DNA from 3 places in the Shewanella sp. 10N.286.51.B2 genome. Region 2 is predicted to be linked to each of the others. Evidence: predicted binding sites of a transcription regulator. Region 2 holds the regulator's gene; each other region holds the start of a gene.
The links. Region 2 encodes sigma-54, which starts transcription at its own class of promoters, with help from an activator protein. Its sites were predicted from a motif close to GTTGGCACGNNNNTNGNNT; they were not measured.
Positions count from the first base shown of each region.

Region 1 (3,270 bases), on a different contig from region 2:
CCAGTGATGCTATTACCATTGATAAAGAGCAGCATTACCATATTATGGTGATTGATGACTCTGCAGTTGCTCGTAAGCAAATTATCCGTTCATTATCGTCATTGAACCTGCAAATTGACACCGCTATTGATGGTAAAGATGCCTTAGAGAAATTAAAAGCGATTGCCACTGAGATGGATAATGTTGCCGATGAAATTCCACTGATTATTTCAGACATTGAAATGCCAGAAATGGATGGCTATACCTTAACGGCGGAAATTCGCGACGATCCAAAACTTAAAGATATTAAAGTGGTGCTGCATACTTCATTAAGTGGCGTGTTTAATCAGGCCATGGTTGAAAAGGTCGGCGCAAACGACTTTATCGCTAAGTTTAATCCCGATGAGTTAGCGTCAGCGGTCAACAAACATCTCATTTTATAATAATTCAATCTACAACCTAGGGCTGATGATTCACCATAGGTTGTAGATTTCACGTTTGTTACCAAGCGCTCGGTAACCAAACAAAGCGGCGGCTTTAAATTGCAAACAATGTAAAGCGCCTCTTTAAAATAGGATGTAAAAGTGCCGAACAAATCACTTGCTGAAGCAGAATATAATCAGTTTAAGCTTTTTTTAGAGCAACACAGTGGCATTGTATTAGGTGACAACAAGCAATATTTAGTAAAAAGTCGCTTAGCGCCTTTAATGGGCAAGCATGATTTGCCCTCATTATCGGAAGTGGTTAAGCGCTCAATGAAGCCAATGGAGCGGCATTTACGGGCGGAAGTGATTGACGCTATGACCACAAATGAAACTCTGTGGTTTAGAGACAAATACCCGTTTGAATTACTTCATGATGCTTTATTACCTGAATATAGCCGCTTAGGTCGGCCGTTAAAAATATGGTCAGCCGCTTGCTCGTCAGGGCAGGAGCCCTATTCATTGGCAATGACTATTTTAGAGTATCAGCAGCGTAAGCCGGGGGCATTGCCTGGTAGCGCGACGATCCAAGCCACCGATTTATCACCTTCAATGCTAGCACGTTGTAAAAAGGCCGAATATGACAGCTTAGCCTTAGCCCGTGGGCTATCAGATGAGCGAAAGCGACAATTTTTTGATCCAATGCCGTCAGGTCATATGAAAGTGAAAGATAATGTTCAGCGGTTAGTGAATTTTAGAAGTCATAACCTGCTTGAAAGTTATAGCTTATTGGGTAAGTTCGATATTATCTTTTGTCGTAATGTGTTGATTTATTTTTCTCCAGAGGCAAAAGCTAAAATTTTGCGGCAATTTGCTGCCGCCCTTAATCCCAATGGGATTTTATTTTTAGGGGCGTCAGAATCTATCTCAGGTTTAAGTGATGAATTTACGATGGTGCGTTGTAACCCAGGGATTTACTATCAAAAGAAAAATATATTGTAAGTTTATGAATTAATATGTTTTTAGTTAATAAAATGCCGACTAACGTCGGCATTTTTCATTTTTATCCTTTCTCATCTTAAAACCGCAATATTTTGGCATAAGGTTTGCTTTGTTAGTGACAGTTAGCTGATGGAGGCAATTTTATGGCGATTAATTTTGAAAATGGTTTAGGGGTACATCAATACTCGTTGGGCATACGTGCTCAAAGGGCTGAAGTGCTATCTAGTAATATCGCCAATGCCAATACCCCGGGTTACAAAGCCCGTGATGTAGACTTTGCCTCTGCCATGAATAGCGCCCGCTCTCATCAGCAAGGGCTGCAAATGAGTCAAACAACTGACAAGCACTTTGACCTTAAAGCGTTAAGCCAAGAGCATGTGCAGTTTCGGGTGCCAAATCAGCCAGACACAGGTGACGGTAATACGGTGGATATGCAAGAAGAGCAATCTGCATTTATGCAAAACTCTTTGGAATATCAAATGTCACTGGGCTTTCTTGAAAGTAAGTTTTCTGGCATGCGTAAAGCCATTAGAGGTGATTAATTATGAGTCTTTTTAATATTTTTAATGTGTCAGGCTCGGGTATGTCTGCGCAATCGGTGCGCTTAAATACCACCGCCAGTAATATTGCTAATGCCAACACAGTATCAAGCAGTGTCGGTGAGACCTATAGAGCTCGTCATCCTATTTTTGAGGCTGAAATGGCCAAAGCCAGTCATCAGCAAAATAGTTCTCATAGTGTCAGTGTTAAAGGCGTTGTAGAAAGCGATAAACCGTTATTAAAAGAATTCTCACCTAATCATCCAATGGCTGATAACGATGGGTTTATTTATAAACCCAATGTCAATGTGATGGAAGAAATGGCCGATATGATTTCTGCTTCTCGGTCATATCAAATGAATGTTCAAGTGGCTGATGCCGCCAAATCAATGTTGCAGCAAACGCTTCGTATGGGTAAGTAATATGAATTTAGTTGGAGGTAAACAATGAGCCTCGTTAATCCTTACAGTAGTCAGTCATTACCGCAGTTGCAGACGTCTACCACGGCTTCCACCGTCTCCACTAATTCAGTGGCGACAAACTCACAAACTACACAGGTATCAGACAGTAGCTTTTTAGATAGCCTAACCGCTGCGCAATCAGCTAGCACCACCGAAACCGGAGAAGCTAAAAGCCAAGAGCTAACCCAATCGGATTTCTTTGCGCTTTTGAGTCAACAGCTGTCAATGCAGGACCCGTTTAAACCTGTTGAAAACGATCAGATGATCGCACAAATGGCGTCCTTCGCGACCGTTGATGGTATTGCCAACTTAAATGCTGAAATTTTGAATTTGAACAGTGTGATGAGCTCAAGTCAGGCATTACAAGCCTCGGGCTTAGTGGGGCAAAAGGTGCTCATTCCATCAGATATTGGCCATGTCTCAGAAGAAAACCCAGTCATTAACGGTGTCATTAGTACGCCACAGCCAATCGATACCATTACCGTCACCATTGAAGACGAGTCAGGCCAAGTGATTAAAACTTTTGAGGTTGATGGCTCTGCAGGCGGCAACATTGATGTCAGCTGGGATGGCCTTGATAAAGATGGCGAACCCGTAGAAGAAGGCATGTATGCCATTAAAGCTAACGGTAAAGTTGATGGCAACGCCGAAGATTTAGCGGTTTCAACTTATGCCCATGTCACTAGTGTGTCTTTAGGCAGTGTCGCCAGCGGTCCGATCCTTAACCTCAGAGGCCTAGGTGGTATTCAATTGTCTGATGTACTGGCAGTGGCAGAAAGTTAATAACACAAACAATAATAAGCTGCCAGAAATCTGGCAGCCACACAGAACCTAATTTAAAGCGCTAAGAGGTGATTTATGTCGTTT
Region 1 is NZ_JBFRKH010000060.1:37,482-40,751, forward strand. Features, by position in the region: gene AB4140_RS16115 (chemotaxis protein CheV) at 1-422, shown strand, start outside; gene AB4140_RS16120 (protein-glutamate O-methyltransferase CheR) at 564-1,403, shown strand; gene flgB (flagellar basal body rod protein FlgB) at 1,547-1,945, shown strand; gene flgC (flagellar basal body rod protein FlgC) at 1,948-2,364, shown strand; gene flgD (flagellar hook assembly protein FlgD) at 2,389-3,186, shown strand; gene flgE (flagellar hook protein FlgE) at 3,262-3,270, shown strand, end outside.
Region 1: flgB (flagellar basal body rod protein FlgB) is a predicted target of sigma-54. The motif match lies at 1,495-1,513, and genes of this name have one in related genera.

Region 2 (3,270 bases):
TAGGTGTTGCTGGCACTGATCTGCAGGTACAAGAAGCGCAAATAAAATATCTACAGGTTGCTTGTCTATGGCATCAAAGGCGATTGGCTCTTCGCATTTGATTAAAATAGCAATGGGTTCTTCGATATTATCTAAGCGCCCATGTGGAATTGCTATGCCATTTCCTATACCTGTACTGCCCATTTTTTCACGCGCTATTAGACTTTCAAAAATAGCCTGTGAAGAAAGGGTTGGGTACTGGGCAGCCATTAAATTGCTGATTAATTCCAGTACCTTTTTCTTACTGCCCGGAGTGGCACAGGTAGTGCACGCCGGCTGCAGGATGGTACGAAGTTCCATCGTTAATGCTTAGTGAGTTTCTCTTTATGTTTAATTACCTGACGGTCTAGCTTATCTATCAGGGCGTCTATTGCCACATACATATCAGCGTTACGCGATACAGCAAACACTTCACCGCCTTTTAGGTGCAGTTTGGCTTCGGCAATCTGTTGTAGCTTTTGAACATCGAGCACAACGTGAACATTATTGATCTGTTCGAAGTGTCGTTCAAGCTTTGAAAATTTTGTTTGCACGTATTCCCGTAAAGATTGAGTTATTTCAATATGGTTTCCAGTCAGGTTAATTTGCATAGGTCATCCTCCAATAACAAAAGTTATAAGCTTTTGCGTTGGTTTGAGGGAGGGATGAGCATTGCCTCTCGATATTTGGCTATCGTACGTCGAGCAACGTTAATCCCTTGTTCAGCCAATAGTGTCGCCATTTTACTATCACTAAGAGGCTTTTTCGGGTTTTCTGCAGCTACGAGCTTTTTAATAAATGCGCGAATTGCTGTAGAAGAGCATTCTCCACCATCATCGGTACTTACATGGCTTGAGAAAAAATATTTTAGTTCAAAAAGTCCACGGGGGGTATGCATGTATTTTTGGGTCGTGACCCGTGAAATGGTCGACTCGTGCATTTCAACCGCTTCAGCAATATCATTGAGCACCATCGGCTTCATGGCTTCTTCACCGAACTCAAAGAAACCTTGCTGAAATTGTACGATACAGTTAGCCACTTTTAGTAAGGTTTCATTACGGCTATCGATGCTTTTGATAAACCATTTGGCTTCTTGTAAATGACCACGAATAAATTGGCTGTCAGCTTGGCTTGAACCGCCTTTGGCCATAGCTGCATATTGCTGATTAACGCCAATTTTAGGCATGTTATCGGGATTTAGCTCGACCACCCAGCGACCATTCTTTTTAAGTACAGTAACATCAGGAATGACGTACTCATCTTTAATGGGGGTAATTTGCAAGCCTGGACGTGGATTGAGCGTTTGAATAAATTCAATGGCTTCACGTAAATCATCTTCTTTAAGCTTGGTTTTACGCATCAGTAACCTAAAGTCACGACCGGCGATTAAATCAAGATGATCTTTAATCAGTAACTTAACATTATCTATGCAAGGAATTTCATTAGGGTATTGGCCTAATTGAATTAATAGACACTCACTTAAATCTCGCGCTGCAATGCCGACGGGATCGAAGTGTTGTACCCGTTTAAGTACAGCTTCAACTTCATCGAGTTCGATATCGTCAGTGCCTAAGGATTGCAAAATGTCTTCAACGCTCTGGGTGAGGTAACCGCGCTCATCAATGGCATCAATAATGGCGGTTGCAATCACCAAGTCATTTTCAGAAAAGGGAGTGAGGTTTTTTTGCCATTCAAGATGCTCATACAAGCCTTCACTGGTTTCGCCTTGAAACGGCATATCATTACCGCTCGATACTGCGCCAGAGCCAGAAGTCGGCGAGGCGGTATACACCTCATCCCATGTGGTATCCATAGGGAGTTCTTCAGGCATAGAATCTTTAGTGAGCGATTCAGTGGTATCAACCGTTGAGGTGTCTTTTTCTATGGTGACTTGGCTATTATCACTAAAATCGGTGTCAGTTTGCAGGGCGTTTTCTTTTACGGGCTCTTTGGCTTTAGTGAATTCGTCTTCAAGCTCTAATAGCGGGTTTGAATCAAGTGCTTGTTGAATTTCTTGCTGTAGCTCCAATGAGGAAAGTTGCAATAAGCGAATCGCTTGTTGCAACTGTGGGGTCATGGTTAAGTGTTGACCCATTTTGAGTTGGAGTGAGGCTTTCATGTACCGCTTGTCCCTAATTGAATTACATCATCGCGACGAACAGTGTGGGCGCTAGTTTATGATCCTAGAAAAATAGACTAGATTAAGGTTTGTTGTTGGCCGCGAATGCCATACTAAAAACTGAATAGTGCTAACTATAGCTTGAATTGTTCACCTAAGTATACCGACCTAACTTGCTGATTGACTAAGATCTCAGCAGGTGTTCCTTCAGCAATCAAGTTTCCGTGACTCACAATATATGCTCGCTCACACACATCAAGTGTTTCACGGACATTATGGTCGGTAATTAGCACCCCTAAACCACGGCTTTTAAGTTGTTGAATAATTTTCTTGATGTCGATTACTGAGATAGGATCTACCCCTGCAAAAGGTTCATCTAATAAAATAAACTTAGGATTTGCCGCTAATGCGCGTGCAATTTCAACTCGGCGACGCTCACCTCCCGATAACGCCATACCTTGGCTATCACGGATATGAGTTATGTTAAATTCTTCTAATAAATGTTCCAGTTCTTCAATGCGCTGCTCATTTGATAAGCTTTTGCGAGTTTGAAGCACTGCCATTATATTATCGTGTACTGTGAGCTTACGAAAAATACTGGCTTCTTGAGGTAAGTAGCCAATGCCTTTTCGGGCGCGCAAATGCATTGGATCTGCGGTTAAATCATCTTCATCGATCAGAATGCGGCCCTTATCACTTTTGACTAGGCCTACGACCATATAAAAGGTGGTGGTTTTACCCGCACCATTAGGGCCAAGTAAGCCAACAATTTGGCCGGTTTTTACCGTCAGGCTGACATCTTTTACTACCTGGCGACTTTTATAACTCTTAGCGAGATTTTCAGCGGTTAACGTAATTTGGGTCATTAGTCATTTTGCTCAGCTGCTGGGGCTGACAATGTCGCCTGCGCCTCAGCGTTAAGTGATTCAGTTACTTCGGGTGTTTCAGTTGAGTTCACAGCCTCTACAGCAGATAAATTGTTGTTTTCAATTATAGCTGGTGGCGTGTCATCACCGGGTTTAGCGCTGTCTGGTAAATGTGGTTGCTCATCTTTTTTCTTTTCAGAATCAATCAAGTCTGGGTGACTTTCTGGTTGAAAAATAGTGATAACCCGATCTTCACCAGTACCGGTG
Region 2 is NZ_JBFRKH010000014.1:151,177-154,446, reverse strand. Features, by position in the region: gene ptsN (PTS IIA-like nitrogen regulatory protein PtsN) at 1-339, opposite strand, end outside; gene hpf (ribosome hibernation promoting factor) at 342-629, opposite strand; gene AB4140_RS04255 (RNA polymerase factor sigma-54) at 653-2,137, opposite strand; gene lptB (LPS export ABC transporter ATP-binding protein) at 2,272-3,003, opposite strand; gene lptA (lipopolysaccharide transport periplasmic protein LptA) at 3,003-3,270, opposite strand, start outside.

Region 3 (3,270 bases), on a different contig from region 2:
ATTCAATTGCTACTGCCGAAAAGGGTAATAGCAACAATGCTATCCATACAGTTAGCACTTGCAGCCAGAGACGTTTGATATTGGTTATCATCATGAGTCCTTATTTTGCAATCATTTACTATTAATCATGCGCGACTAATAATTAAAAGCGTGTATTTAAGTATATGTAGTAAAATCCATTTATTGCCAATTTGGTCATGATTAACAAGTTAGCATCTATTTGTTCATTTAATATACCGACAAACACATTGAATTTGTAAAATAGATTGTAGAAAAATCAAACAGCCACTTTGCTAAATATCCATCCACCCTGCCGTTTTATGAATATGCAAAGATCAAAAAAGCCCTTACTGGAAACCAGTAAGGGCTTTTTACTAACTGTTATTTACTACTATAAAAGCGGTCTATAAAGACGTCTTATAGTGAGTAGTAAAGTTCAAATTCAACTGGGTGAGTAGTACGTGCAACACGCTCTGCTTCACCTTGCTTGATAGCAATATATGAATCGATAAAGTCATTAGTGAATACTTCACCTTTAACTAAGAACTCACGGTCCGCATCTAAGCTTGCAAGTGCATCTTCTAGTGAAGTCGCAACTTGTGGGATCTCAGCCGCTTCTTCTGCTGGTAAGTCGTATAAATCTTTATCCATAGCTTCACCTGGGTGAATCTTGTTTTGGATACCGTCTAGACCTGCCATTAATAGCGCAGCAAAACCTAAATATGGGTTTGCATGTGGATCAGGGAAACGTGTTTCAATACGACGACCTTTAGGGCTTGGTACCACTGGGATACGGATAGAAGCACTACGGTTACGTGCAGAGTATGCAAGCATGACAGGCGCTTCGAAATGTGGCACAAGACGCTTGTAAGAGTTTGTGCTTGGGTTAGTAAATGCATTCAACGCTTTAGCATGCTTGATGATGCCACCAATGTAGTAAAGAGCAGTTTCACTTAAACCAGCGTACTTGTCGCCTGCGAATAAGTTAACGCCATCTTTAGCTAAAGATTGGTGAACGTGCATACCACTACCGTTATCGCCCATTACTGGCTTAGGCATAAATGTCGCTGTTTTACCGTATGCGTGTGCCATGTTATGCACAACATACTTAAGGATCTGAACTTCATCAGCTTTAGCAGTTAGCGTGTTAAAGCGTGTCGCGATTTCGTTTTGACCGGCTGTAGCAACTTCATGGTGATGCGCTTCAACAACTTGACCCATTTCTTCAAGTACTAAACACATAGCACTACGTAAGTCTTGTGATGAATCAACTGGTGCTACTGGGAAGTAACCACCTTTAACGAATGGACGGTGACCAGTGTTACCATCTTCATAGCCAGTACCTGAGTTCCATGCCGCTTCTTTTGCATCAACTTTAGCAAAACAACCTGACATGTCAGCACCAAACTTAACATCGTCAAATAAGAAGAACTCTGGCTCTGGACCAATTAATACTGTGTCAGCAATACCAGTAGACGTTAAGTATTCTTCAGCTTTTTTAGCAATAGAACGTGGGTCACGGTTGTAACCTGTCATTGTGCCTGGCTCTAAGATGTCACAACGGATTAGTGCAGTTGTTTCTTCTGTGAAAGGGTCAAGAACAAACGTGCTCGCATCTGGCATAAGTACCATGTCAGATTCGTTAATGCCTTTCCAACCCGTAATAGACGAACCATCGAACATTTTGCCGTCTTCAAAAAAATCTTCATCAACCTGATGAGATGGGATAGAAACGTGTTGTTCTTTACCTCTGGTATCGGTAAAGCGTAAATCAACAAACTTAACTTCCAATTCTTTAAGTTGCGTTAAAACAGATTCAGCTGACATTCTTAAGCCTCCGGTAGAGTAAGGGTATTCCCTTTTATAATTCAAGTTCACCACTATACTACGACATTAAAGACGCGTATGTGTCGAAATATCACATAATTGACAATCTTAAAGCTATTACCATGCCAACTGAATAAGTATATGATTTTTATATATTTGACTTAATAGCCAATTATCGAAAACACAATTTTGCATCATTTTAGTGCAAGCGCACGCACTATTATGGTTCAACTTCTATTTTGGTGCGCGGCTAAAAACACTGCGCTGATTGTTTGTCACATTTCTGAATCGTTACTATTATATGATGCTATAAATGCCAAAATTGATGGTTATTTTTTAGCTAATCACAAAGTGTACAAAAATAATCCTATCCGCAAAGCGTCTCGTGGAGTAGAATGGCACGCTTTTTTATGGTGGCTAAACTTAATGCCGCTATAAACTCCTATTTATTTGTTTGATGGTATAGAGGTTTTATCCGTGTTAGAGAATTTACGTAACATCGCCATTATTGCTCACGTCGACCATGGCAAAACGACCTTGGTAGACAAGCTTTTGGCACAGTCAGGCACCCTTGAAAGTCGAGGCGAAGCCGCAGAACGTGTAATGGATTCTAACGATCTTGAAAAAGAACGTGGTATCACCATTTTGGCTAAAAATACCGCCATCAAATGGAACGACTACCGTATTAATATCGTAGACACTCCTGGTCACGCCGATTTCGGTGGTGAAGTTGAACGTGTTCTATCTATGGTAGATTCAGTATTACTTTTAGTTGATGCAGTTGATGGCCCAATGCCACAAACTCGCTTCGTAACTAAAAAAGCGTTTGCTCAAGGCCTTAAGCCAATTGTTGTAATCAACAAGATTGACCGTCCAGGCGCTCGTCCTGATTGGGTTATTGACCAAGTATTCGATTTATTCGACAACTTAGGTGCAACTGACGAACAGTTAGATTTCCCTATCGTTTATGCTTCTGCATTAAATGGTTTCGCGACCCTTGATCCAGACGAAACTAGCGAAGACATGACACCTTTATTCCAAGCAATTGTTGAAAAGGTTTCTTTCCCTGATGCTGATGCTGAAGGTGAATGTCAAATGCAAATTTCTCAAATCGATTACAACTCATACGTAGGTGTTATCGGTATTGGTCGTGTTAAACGTGGTAGCGTTAAGCCTAACCAACAAGTAACTATTGTTGGTGCAGACGGTAAGACACGTAACGGTAAAGTTGGCCAAGTATTAGGTTACATGGGTCTTGACCGTCACGAAGTTGCTGAAGCTAACGCTGGCGACATCGTTGCAATTACCGGTCTTGGTGAGCTAAAAATTTCTGACACTATTTGTGCTCCAGGCGCTGTTGAAGCCTTGCCTGCTCTTTCTGTTGACGAACCAACGCTAACCATGACTTTCCAAGTAAACACTTCTCCGTTTGCTGGTAAAGAA
Region 3 is NZ_JBFRKH010000034.1:36,696-39,965, reverse strand. Features, by position in the region: gene AB4140_RS09310 (carbohydrate-binding family V/XII) at 1-94, opposite strand, end outside; gene glnA (glutamate--ammonia ligase) at 418-1,827, opposite strand; gene typA (translational GTPase TypA) at 2,305-3,270, shown strand, end outside.
Region 3: glnA (glutamate--ammonia ligase) is a predicted target of sigma-54. The motif match lies at 1,939-1,957, and genes of this name have one in related genera.